3 regions of the Streptomyces sp. NPDC127108 genome follow, and region 2 is predicted to be linked to each of the others. Evidence: riboswitches for the same ligand, from Rfam matches in the RefSeq annotation. Region 2 holds a riboswitch; each other region holds the start of a gene.

Region 1 (3,267 bases), on a different contig from region 2:
GCGAAGGACTGGCGGTAGATCGCCGGTCCGTCCTTCTCGTACTCGTGCACGGTGCGTTCGCTCTCTTGATAGGGCATGGAACAGTCAGGTGTCGCGATGTCGTTCATACGGTGTCAGCGGCGGGCCGTGGCCACCGCGGCGGCCAGTGCGCGGGAGCCACCCGGGACGTCCACCGGGCCGTGGCGTTCCCCGTCCCGCGTGAGGGAGATCCGGTGCCCGTCGGGAGTGGCGACCACGTCGACCCACTCACCGCGGGGGTGCCCGCACCGGCGCTCGCACCCGGACCAGTACACGGGCAGCGCCCCCACGGCACCCAACGCGGCCGTCGCCTCGGCCCGCACATCGGCCAGCGACCGCCCACAGCCGGGCCGGCCGATACAGGCTCCCACGCCGGTCCAGGGCGAGTAGGGGCCGCCGATCAGGCCGACGGCGCACAGCGCGTCCAGGAGGTCCGCGGCCTGCCGTTGCCCGACTCCGGGGACGACGACCCCGCGCCACGGGGTCAGCCGCAGCTCGCCGCTTCCCTGGTGGCGAGCGGTGGCCGTCAGGGTCTGCCACTGTGCCGTGCTGACGCGTCCCAAGGGCAGCCCGACGGACAGCGCGGCCTCGTCCGGCGGGCCGGACACCACGCCGAGGGCGGGAGCGCCCGAGCCCTGTGGGCGGGCCGGGCCCGCGGTCACGGTGGTGTCGAGCCCGGCCTGCCGCAGGCGTCCGACGACCGTGCCGAGGAGGGAGTCGGCGTCGCCGGGCAGGTCCGCCACCCGCCAGGCGCCCGAGTCGGCTGCCTCCTCCAGGAAGGTCTCGGCGGCGCTCAGGGCGGCTTGTGGCGCTTGCGCGCCAGGGATCAGAACCGCGCCCTTTGCGGCACCGATCCGCAGGAGCGCGTGATCGTCGCCGCGTGCCAGCAGGGTCACGTCGGCGCCGAGCGCGTCCACGTCGCCGCGGCCGTCGTCGAGCGCGAACAGGAACCGGCCGGACAGCCCGGCGGCCGCGTCGCTGTCGCACAGCAGTCGGTCCAGGGCGAGCAGCCAGCCACGGATGTCCCTCTCCCCCCGGCCGTCGAGCCCGGACAGAGGGGAGGCCACGATGTTCCGGGCCCGCTCGTGACGTGCCGAGGGCAACAGCCCGGAATCGCCAAGGAGCCGGGCCAGTTCGCCCCCGCAGTCCGGACCAAGGCCGCGGAGCTGGACGTTGCCGCGCGAAGTGAGATGCAGCTCACCGTCCCCCAGCCGCCCGGCCGCCTCCTGGAGGGCGTCCGCCTGCGCCACGGTGAGCACACCGCCGGGTACCCGGACACGTGCCAGTGCCCCGTCGTCCGCCCGGTGCAGCCGCAGCGTTCCGGGGCAGGCATCACCGCGGTCCCGGGCAGACGCGTCCCCCGGGACTGGGGGCGGGATGGCCGATGGGAGCATGGCGGCGAGCATAGCGACCCGTCACCACAGGTCCGTAGGCCCCTGGCAGCCAGGTGCCCCTTACTATGCCTACCGACGGGCCGTACGGCCCGTGGTCGCCAAAGACGGCGACAAGGGGAGGAAGCCCGGTGTGATTCCGGCGCGGTCCCGCCACTGTGAGCCCGGTCGTACCGGCAGGGCGAGTCAGGAACTCCCTTCCCCGCACCCTCGGCCTCGTTCGAGCAGGGGAGACCCACTGCGACACCACCCGGGGCGTGGACACCCCGAGGAAGGCCCGACGCCGCATGATCGTGCTCCTGTCGACGTCCGACACCGACCTGCTCAGCGCCCGTGCCGCAAGCGGGCCGGTCGCCTACCGCTACGCGAACCCCTCCCGGCTTCCGCTGCAGGACCTTCCGCAACTCCTCGACGGCGCCGACCTGGTCGTCGTGCGTCTCCTCGGCGGTGTGCGCGCCTGGCAGGACGGCCTCGACCAAGTCCTCGCGACCGGGCGCCCCGTCGTCGTCCTCACCGGCGAACAGGCCCCCGACGCCCAGCTGATGGCAGCGTCGACCGTCCCCATCGGCATCGCCGCCGAGGCCCACGCCTATCTGGCGCACGGCGGCCCCGGCAACCTGGAGCAACTGGCCAGGTTCCTCTCCGACACCGTCCTGCTCACCGGCCACGGCTTCGAACCGCCCGCTCCCGCACCGTCCTGGGGACCGCTGGAGCGTACCGGCCGTCAGGTCGAGGGACCGACCGTCGCGGTGCTCTACTACCGCGCCCACCACATGAGCGGCAACACCGCGTTCATCGAGTCCCTGTGCCGCGCGATCGAGGACGCGGGCGCCCGCCCGCTGCCGCTGTACGTCGCCTCGCTGCGCACCCCCGAACCCGAACTCGTCGACGCGCTGGGCGCCGCCGACGCCATCGTGACCACGGTCCTCGCGGCAGGCGGCACGCGGCCCGCCGAGGCCTCGGCGGGCGGCGACGACGAGTCCTGGGACGCCGGAGCCCTCAGCGGCCTCGACGTACCCATCCTCCAGGCCCTCTGCCTCACCAGCTCGCGCACCGACTGGGAAGGCAACGACGAGGGCGTCTCCCCGCTGGACGCCGCCAGCCAGATCGCGGTCCCCGAGTTCGACGGCCGTCTGATCACCGTGCCGTTCTCGTTCAAGGAGATCGACGAGGACGGACTTCCCGCCTACGTCGCCGACGACGAGCGCGCGGCGCGCGTGGCGGGCGTCGCCGTACGGCACGCGCGGCTGCGCCACATCCCGGCCGCCGACAAGCGGATCGCGCTGGTCCTGTCCGCGTATCCGACGAAGCACTCCCGGATCGGCAACGCGGTCGGCCTCGACACCCCCGCCAGCGCCGTGGCGCTGCTGCGCCGACTCCAGGGCGAGGGCTACGACTTCGGCACCGAGGAGGTGCCCGGCCTCGTGTCCGGTGACGGCGACGAACTGATCCGCGCCCTGATCGAGGCGGGCGGCCACGACCAGGAGTGGCTCACCGAGGAGCAGCTGGCCCGGAACCCGGTCCGGATCCCGGCGGCCGACTACCGCCGCTGGTACGCCACGCTTCCCGCCGAGCTCCGCGCGTCCGTCGAGGAGCACTGGGGTGCCGCGCCCGGCGAGATGTTCGTCGATCGCTCCCGCAACCCGGAGGGCGACATCGTCCTGGCCGCCCTGCGCCGCGGGAACCTGCTCATCCTCATCCAGCCGCCGCGGGGCTTCGGCGAGAACCCGATCGCGATCTACCACGACCCCGATCTGCCGCCCTCGCACCACTACTTGGCCGCGTACCGCTGGATCGCCGCCTCCGCCGACGACAACGGCTTCGGCGCCGACGCGATGATCCACCTCGGCAAGCACGG
Region 2 (3,267 bases):
ACTGGCCGCAGTCGCGGTGCGGGATGTTGTAGAGGACGAGGAGGGCGTCCCGGTCGGCCTTCTCGGCGGCCTCCGTGTATCCGCGGGCCTCCTCCTCGGGCTTCTCCGGGCCGATCCACTCGCCGACGGGCTGCTCGGCGATCTTGCGGATCTGCTCGGCGTCGTCCTTCTTGCCGTCCTTGTCGTACGCGGCGACCTGCTTGGCGGCGTTCCCCTCGGGGTTGACCCAGAACGGGTCCTTGCCCTTGGGCTGTTGGCTGACGCCGTTGCCGGAGCCCTCCTCGTCCTTGCCGTCGCCGTCCGACGAGCACCCGGAAAGCAGCAGCGCGGCCCCCGCGAGCGCCACCGTCACCGACACCCCCCTGGCCGCGTAGCCCCGCCCGCGACCTGTGATTTTGCGGTACATCCACTCCCCCTCGGGTGCACAGTCCGGTGCTCAATCCTGACATAACTGCGTGCGGCTCACGAGGTCCGGCCACCCCGGCGACACACCTGTAGGAGACCTGTTACAGCCCGCCGAAGCGGGGTAGGCGAGGGGCCGTGGGGGGCGGGACAGAAAGGGCAGGGTCATGCTGGACCGCACCTCTGCGCGCAGGATGGCACAGGCCCTGGTGGAGGCTGCCGACACCGCCGCCGACGACTTCGACGCGGAACGCCACCTTCGGCGCGTCTGCCAGCACTGTGCCGAACTCCTCGGCGCCCTCGCCGCCGGCGTGATGTACGCCGACGCCCACGGCGCCCTCCACGTCGCGGTCAGCGACAAGGGCGGTGAGCTGGCCAAGGACCTCCTCGAAGCCCAGGCGGCGGACGGCCCCTGCCTGGAGGTCTACAGCACCGGCCGCCCCGTGGCACCCGTCCGGCTCGCCTCGGCCGACGCGCTCACGCGCTGGCCCGGCTTCACGGAGCGGGCCCGCGCGCGGGGCGTGTTCGCCACGTTCGCGGTGCCGCTGCGGACCCGCAAGGGGGTGCTCGGCGCGCTCAATGTCTTCGTGGCGCGGGCGCCGGACGGGAGCCGATCCCCCAGCCGTCCGCAAGAGGGCGAAGAAGACGGCGCGTTGGCGCTCGCGCAAGCGCTCGCCGACGCCGCCGGGGTCGGGTTGCACAACCACCGCGCGTACGCCGCGTACCGCGACCTGTCCCGGCAGCTGCAGTCCGCCCTGACCAGCCGCATCCGCATCGAGCAGGCCAAGGGGATACTCGCCGAGCGCTGGCGGACCGGTCTGGACGTGGCCTTCGAGGCGCTGCGGCGGCACGCGCGCCGGGAGCGCCTGGTGATGGACGTGGTCGCGGGCATGGTGATCGAAGGCGCCCTGGACGACGCGACGTTGCTCGGCGAGGACTCGTAACCCTCCCGATCGCCCTGTCCACTTGGCGCCAAAAGGCCTCTAGGCCACGGCCGTCATCCGTTCTAGAGTCAGTCCTACGGCCCAAGCCCCCGGCCGGAGTTGCCTGTTCCACAACGTTGGGACCATCTGAATCGCTGGGACCATCCAAGGCCTCCCGTGCCGGCGCCGGGTTTCTCCCGCAGCTCGAGCGCGCGCGGTCGAGGACCAGCCCGGTCGACGACTCCGGGGGGAGCGGGTCGTTGGCCGGGCCAGGTTGTGTTCGCGTCGGCCGCGCGCCGGGGTGCGCGCCGTGCGCATGGGTCCGCACGTCAGGGGCGCGAGGACTGGTTGACAGTGTCCATGACCACCTGGGACTCTCCGGGCGACAAGTCCATACATCGAGGCGACGGTTGCCAGGAACCCGGTGCGACTCCGGGACGGTCCCGCCACTGTTACCCCGCGCGAGTCACCGCTCACCCGCGCGCGGAAGTCAGGAACTGACCCGTCGTCCTCCTGCCATGGGGCGTGGAAACCCCAGAAGGAGAACACGTATGTCCACCGCTACGCCTGCCCACGGCCCGGCACACTCGGACACCGCGGCGATACAGTCCGCGACGATCGAGACCCGCGACTGGCTCATCGCGGCGGCCGCCGCGATCATCGCGCTGATCGCCCTGTACGCCGTCTTCATGGACAACGGCTCGCTGATCTCGGCGACCGGCGACTACCTGCACGAGTTCGCTCACGACGGCCGGCACCTCTTCGGTGCTCCCTGCCACTGATCGGGGCCGCACGCACCATGCCGACGTCCCCGAAGTCCCCGAACTCCCCAACCGCTCCCAGTACTTCCCCCGACCCATCAGATCCCTCCGGCGAATCCCCCAAGTCGCCTGAAACCGCTGAAACCTCCGCGGCCTCCGCGGTCCCCAAGGCCCCCGACACTCCTGCCCGCGCCCGGACCGGTGGCTCTCCCGTGCTGCCGCTGCTCGGTCGCGGGATGGTCGCGGGAGCGCTCGGCGGGCTCGCCGCGGGCCTGTTCTCGCTGCTGCTCGCCGAACCCCTGATGGACAAGGCGATCCGCGCCGAGGAGGCCCGTTCGCACGAGCACGAACCCGCGGGCGGCGCCGTGCAGCACCACGAGGAGCTGTTCTCGCGCTCCACCCAGCACGCGGGCCTGGTGATCGCCCTCGTCGTGGCGGGGATCGCGATCGGCGTGCTGTTCGCCGTCGCGTACGCGCTCGTGCACCGGCGTGATCCGCGCGCCAACCCGTGGCCGCGCGCCCTCGCGTTCTGCGCGGCCGCGTTCTGCGCCGTCTCGCTGTTCCCCGCGCTGCGCTATCCGGCGGCCCCGCCCGGGGTCGGCGACGCGGGCACGGTGGGCGACCGGCAGGAGATGTGGCTGGGCGCGGTCGTCCTCGGCGTGCTCGGCATGTTCCTGGTGTGGCAGGTGTACGTACGCCTCGCCGCGCGCCCCGTACCGGTGCGGCAGTCCGCGGCCGCCGTGACGGCGGTGGCGGTCCTCGCGCTCCTGTGGGCGCTGCCCGACAACCCCGATCCGGTCCCGGTCAGCGCGACCCTGCTGTGGGACTTCCGGATGCTGTCCCTGGCGTCGCACGTGCTGCTGTGGGCGGTGTTCGCGGGTGTCTTCGGCGGCCTCGGGCTGCGCGCCCTGCGGACGAAGGAGCCGGTCACGGCCGGTGCGGCGGGCTACGGCTCGGCGGCGCCGGTGAGCTAGCGGCTACGGCCTCGCGGCCCCGGTGAGGTAGGCGGACACGACCACGTTGGCCGAGTAGGTGCGGCTCGCGCGGTCGAAGGTGCCGCCGCAGGTGATCAGGCGCAGTTCGGCCCGGCCCTCCTCACGGGGGCCGTAGGCCGTGCGCGCGCTGAAGTCGTCGCGGCCGAGGACCTGCACGTCGTCCACCGTGAACTCGGCGACCGAACC
Region 3 (3,267 bases), on a different contig from region 2:
CCGCCGAACCCACCGCCCCCTCCTCCCACATCCACGACCTCTTCAGAGAGGGGATGAAAGATCCGGCGTTCGCCCGCGAGCTGAACAGCCTCCTCGACAGCGAGCACCAGCGGAGCCTGCACGCACAGGAGCAGCAGACACGGAGCTTCCTGGCGAAGGCGGGCTGTGTGTCGGTGTGTCTCGCCGTGGTCGTCGTGGCGCTCGTGCCGGCCGGGATCGTCGCCCAGGGCGTCGTCGCGCACCACGACATCAACCCCTGGCACTTCGTCGTCGCCCTGACGGGCGGCTGCGGGCTGCTGACTGCCGCGGTGGGCTGGCTCGTACGGAGTCTGCGCCGCGGCCGCCGTCCGGAATCGGCCGCTACGACCGGCGCCGGCCCTCCGGCTGACGGAGCGTCCGCAGGCGGTCCCGCTCCGCGTGCCGGCGCGGGATGAGCGGCGTGAGTCCCCACACGGCCCCGGCCCCCGCCGCCACGACCGCGGCCGTGGCCAGCCAGACCACGAGCCGGAGCTGGAGCCCCTCCACAAGAAGGGAGGCGAGAGCGCCCGTGACGACCGCGACGACACCGCTGAGCGCGCAGTACAGCACGAAGACGAGGCGCCGGGCGGGCCCTGCGGTATGCCTGCTCAGCGGCAGCTGCCTGCTCTCAACCCCCATGGTCTCCAGCCTTTCGTGCGCACGCTGGGACAGCTCACTTCCCCCCGACTCTCCCCGAGGCCACCCCCCTGACAAACGCGCGCCACGCCGTCGGCGTCACGTTCATGTGCCCTTCATCGCGGTGATTCGAGTCACGGACCCACACCTCGTCGTTCGGGTGGGCGACTTCCACACATTCGCCGCCCGCCTGAGAGCTGTAACTGCTCGTGAACCACTGCACTGCCGGTAAGTACTCGTCGGCCACACCGCCCCCTTGCCCGCTGCCGTCACGAGAGTCGGACGGTGCCGGGGCCCGGCGGCAGTCGACCGCGCCCTGCCGGGTTCGCGTTCCGCGTCGCTCTCCTGCTGTCATGTTCAAGCTTACGGAGAGTGGTTGCGCCCGCCTAGCCGTAAACCGGCCCTGGGCGCAGGTCCATGTGGACCTCCGCACACACTCCCGTCGCAGGTCAACAGCGAGTTGACGGGCGTCGCGGGCCATGGTGGACTGCCGGAGCCATTTACGGCGGCAGGAGAGGAAGCCGGTGCGAATCCGGCGCGGTCCCGCCACTGTCACCGGGTGATCCGACGATCCCCGGGAGCCAGGAACTCTCGCCGCCGGTCTCGTCGAACCAGGGCGCGGAAACCCTGAGTGAGGACATATCGCCATGCGCGGCCGCCCGTTGCCGTCCCCTGCTCCGCCCGGGGCCCCGTCGCGGCCGAGAGCCCTCCGCCGCGTGTCGGCGGGCTGACCCCCATGTGTGCCGATCGCGACTTCGCGTACGGCGCCGCCGCCGGACTCCTCGGTGACCTGCTGCTCGGCGATCCTCGCCGGGGGCATCCGGTCGCCGCGTTCGGGCGTGCGGCGGGGGCCGTCGAGCGGGTGCTGTGGCGTGACCACCGCGGGTGGGGCGCGCTGCACACCCTGGTGTGCGCCGGAGGCGCCGTCGGCGCCGGTGTGCTCGCCTCCTTCGCCGTACGCCGCTCGCGTGCCGCTTCCGTCGGGCTGACCGCCGCCGCGACCTGGGCCGTCGTCGGCGGGACCTCGCTGGGGCGGGAGGCCCGCGCCATCGGGGGCGCGCTCGCCGCGGGGGACGTGGACGTCGCCCGGGAGCGGTTGCCTCATCTGTGCGGGCGTGATCCCGAGGCGCTGGACGCCGACGGGATCGCCCGTGCCGTCGTGGAGTCCGTCGCCGAGAACACGTCCGACGCCGTCGTGGGGGCGTTGGTGTGGGGGGCCGTGGGGGGTGTGCCGGGGCTGCTCGGGTTCCGGGCCGTCAACACGCTCGACGCGATGGTCGGGCACAGGTCCCCGCGCCATCTCCGGTACGGGTGGGCTTCCGCGCGGCTCGACGATGTCGCCGGGTGGCCCGGGGCTCGGCTCACCGCCGCGCTCGCCGTCGTCGCCGGAGGGTCCCCCCGGGGGGCGGTGCGGGCCTGGCGTGCCGATGCGTCGAAGCATCCCAGCCCCAACGCGGGGGTCGTCGAGGCCTCGTTCGCGGGGGCGTTGGGGGTGCGGCTCGGGGGCACGCTGGCCTACGCGGGGCGCGTTGAGCATCGACCTGTCCTCAACGGTGGGGGGCGGGCAGTTGCCGTGGGGGACATCGAGCGGGCCGTGAAGTTGTCCCGGCGGGTGGGGTGGCTTGCCCTGGGTGTTGCGGTGGCTGTCGACCTTGCACGGGGTGCACGTACGACACAGCGCAAAGGGCAAAAGCAATGGCAGGCACAGCGGCTCGGGGGTGGGGCATGAGCGGTGGGCTGTTGGTTGCCGGGACCACTTCTGACGCTGGGAAGAGTGTCGTCACCGCTGGGATCTGTCGGTGGTTGGCGCGCAAGGGCGTGTCCGTCGCGCCGTTCAAGGCGCAGAACATGTCGCTGAACTCGTTCGTCACGCGTGAAGGAGCCGAGATCGGGCGGGCGCAGGCCATGCAGGCGCAGGCCGCGCGGGTGGAGCCCAGTGCGCTGATGAATCCCGTGCTGCTCAAGCCGGGGAGCGACCGGTCGAGTCAGGTCGTGCTCATGGGCAAGCCGGTGGGCGAGATGAGTGCCCGGGGCTATCACGGGGGTCGCCAAGAGGCGCTGCTCGACACCGTCGTGGGATGCCTGGAGCAGCTTCGGGGCACGTATGACGCCGTGATCTGCGAAGGGGCGGGGAGTCCCGCCGAGATCAACCTCCGGCGCACCGACATCGTGAACATGGGGATCGCCCGTGCTGCCCGCTTCCCCGTCGTGGTGGTCGGGGACATCGACCGCGGGGGTGTGTTCGCCTCGTTCTTCGGGACCGTCGCCCTGCTCGCTCCCGAGGACCAGGCGCTCGTCGCGGGCTTCCTCGTCAACAAGTTCCGCGGGGACGTGTCGCTGCTCGAACCCGGGCTCGACATGCTGCGCGACCTCACCGGGCGGAACACCTTCGGCGTGCTGCCGTTCCGGCACGGGCTCGGCATCGACGAGGAGGACGGGCTGCGCGTCTCGCTGCGCGGAGCGGTGCGGGAGTCCTTCGTGGCGGCGCCCGTCGGCGAGGACGTGCTGCGCGTCGCCGTGTGCGCGGTGCCGCTGATGTCCAACTTCACCGACGTGGACGCGCTCGCCGCCGAACCCGGCGTCGTGGTGCGGTTCGTGGACCGGGCCGAGGAA

The links. A riboswitch is a leader RNA that binds a small molecule or an ion and turns the genes downstream of it on or off. The one in region 2 is predicted to bind cobalamin.
Region 1: another riboswitch for cobalamin. It lies ahead of cobN (cobaltochelatase subunit CobN); the one in region 2 lies ahead of ACFVHO_RS09235 (CbtB-domain containing protein).
Region 3: another riboswitch for cobalamin. It lies ahead of ACFVHO_RS35160 (cobalamin biosynthesis protein); the one in region 2 lies ahead of ACFVHO_RS09235 (CbtB-domain containing protein).

Annotation. Positions count from the first base shown of each region.
Region 1 covers NZ_JBHXTE010000015.1:38,193-41,459, reverse strand. The annotation lists gene ACFVHO_RS14705 (precorrin-8X methylmutase) at 1-50, opposite strand, end outside; gene ACFVHO_RS14700 (precorrin-3B synthase) at 114-1,424, opposite strand; cobalamin riboswitch at 1,488-1,629, shown strand; gene cobN (cobaltochelatase subunit CobN) at 1,697-3,267, shown strand, end outside.
Region 2 covers NZ_JBHXTE010000008.1:179,357-182,623, forward strand. The annotation lists gene ACFVHO_RS09225 (glycoside hydrolase family 6 protein) at 1-406, opposite strand, end outside; gene ACFVHO_RS09230 (ANTAR domain-containing protein) at 570-1,346, shown strand; cobalamin riboswitch at 1,696-1,846, shown strand; gene ACFVHO_RS09235 (CbtB-domain containing protein) at 1,877-2,107, shown strand; gene ACFVHO_RS09240 (CbtA family protein) at 2,299-3,060, shown strand; gene ACFVHO_RS09245 (class F sortase) at 3,064-3,267, opposite strand, start outside.
Region 3 covers NZ_JBHXTE010000057.1:4,378-7,644, reverse strand. The annotation lists gene ACFVHO_RS35170 (hypothetical protein) at 54-434, shown strand; gene ACFVHO_RS35165 (DUF397 domain-containing protein) at 692-1,009, opposite strand; cobalamin riboswitch at 1,129-1,268, shown strand; gene ACFVHO_RS35160 (cobalamin biosynthesis protein) at 1,391-2,383, shown strand; gene ACFVHO_RS35155 (cobyric acid synthase) at 2,380-3,267, shown strand, end outside.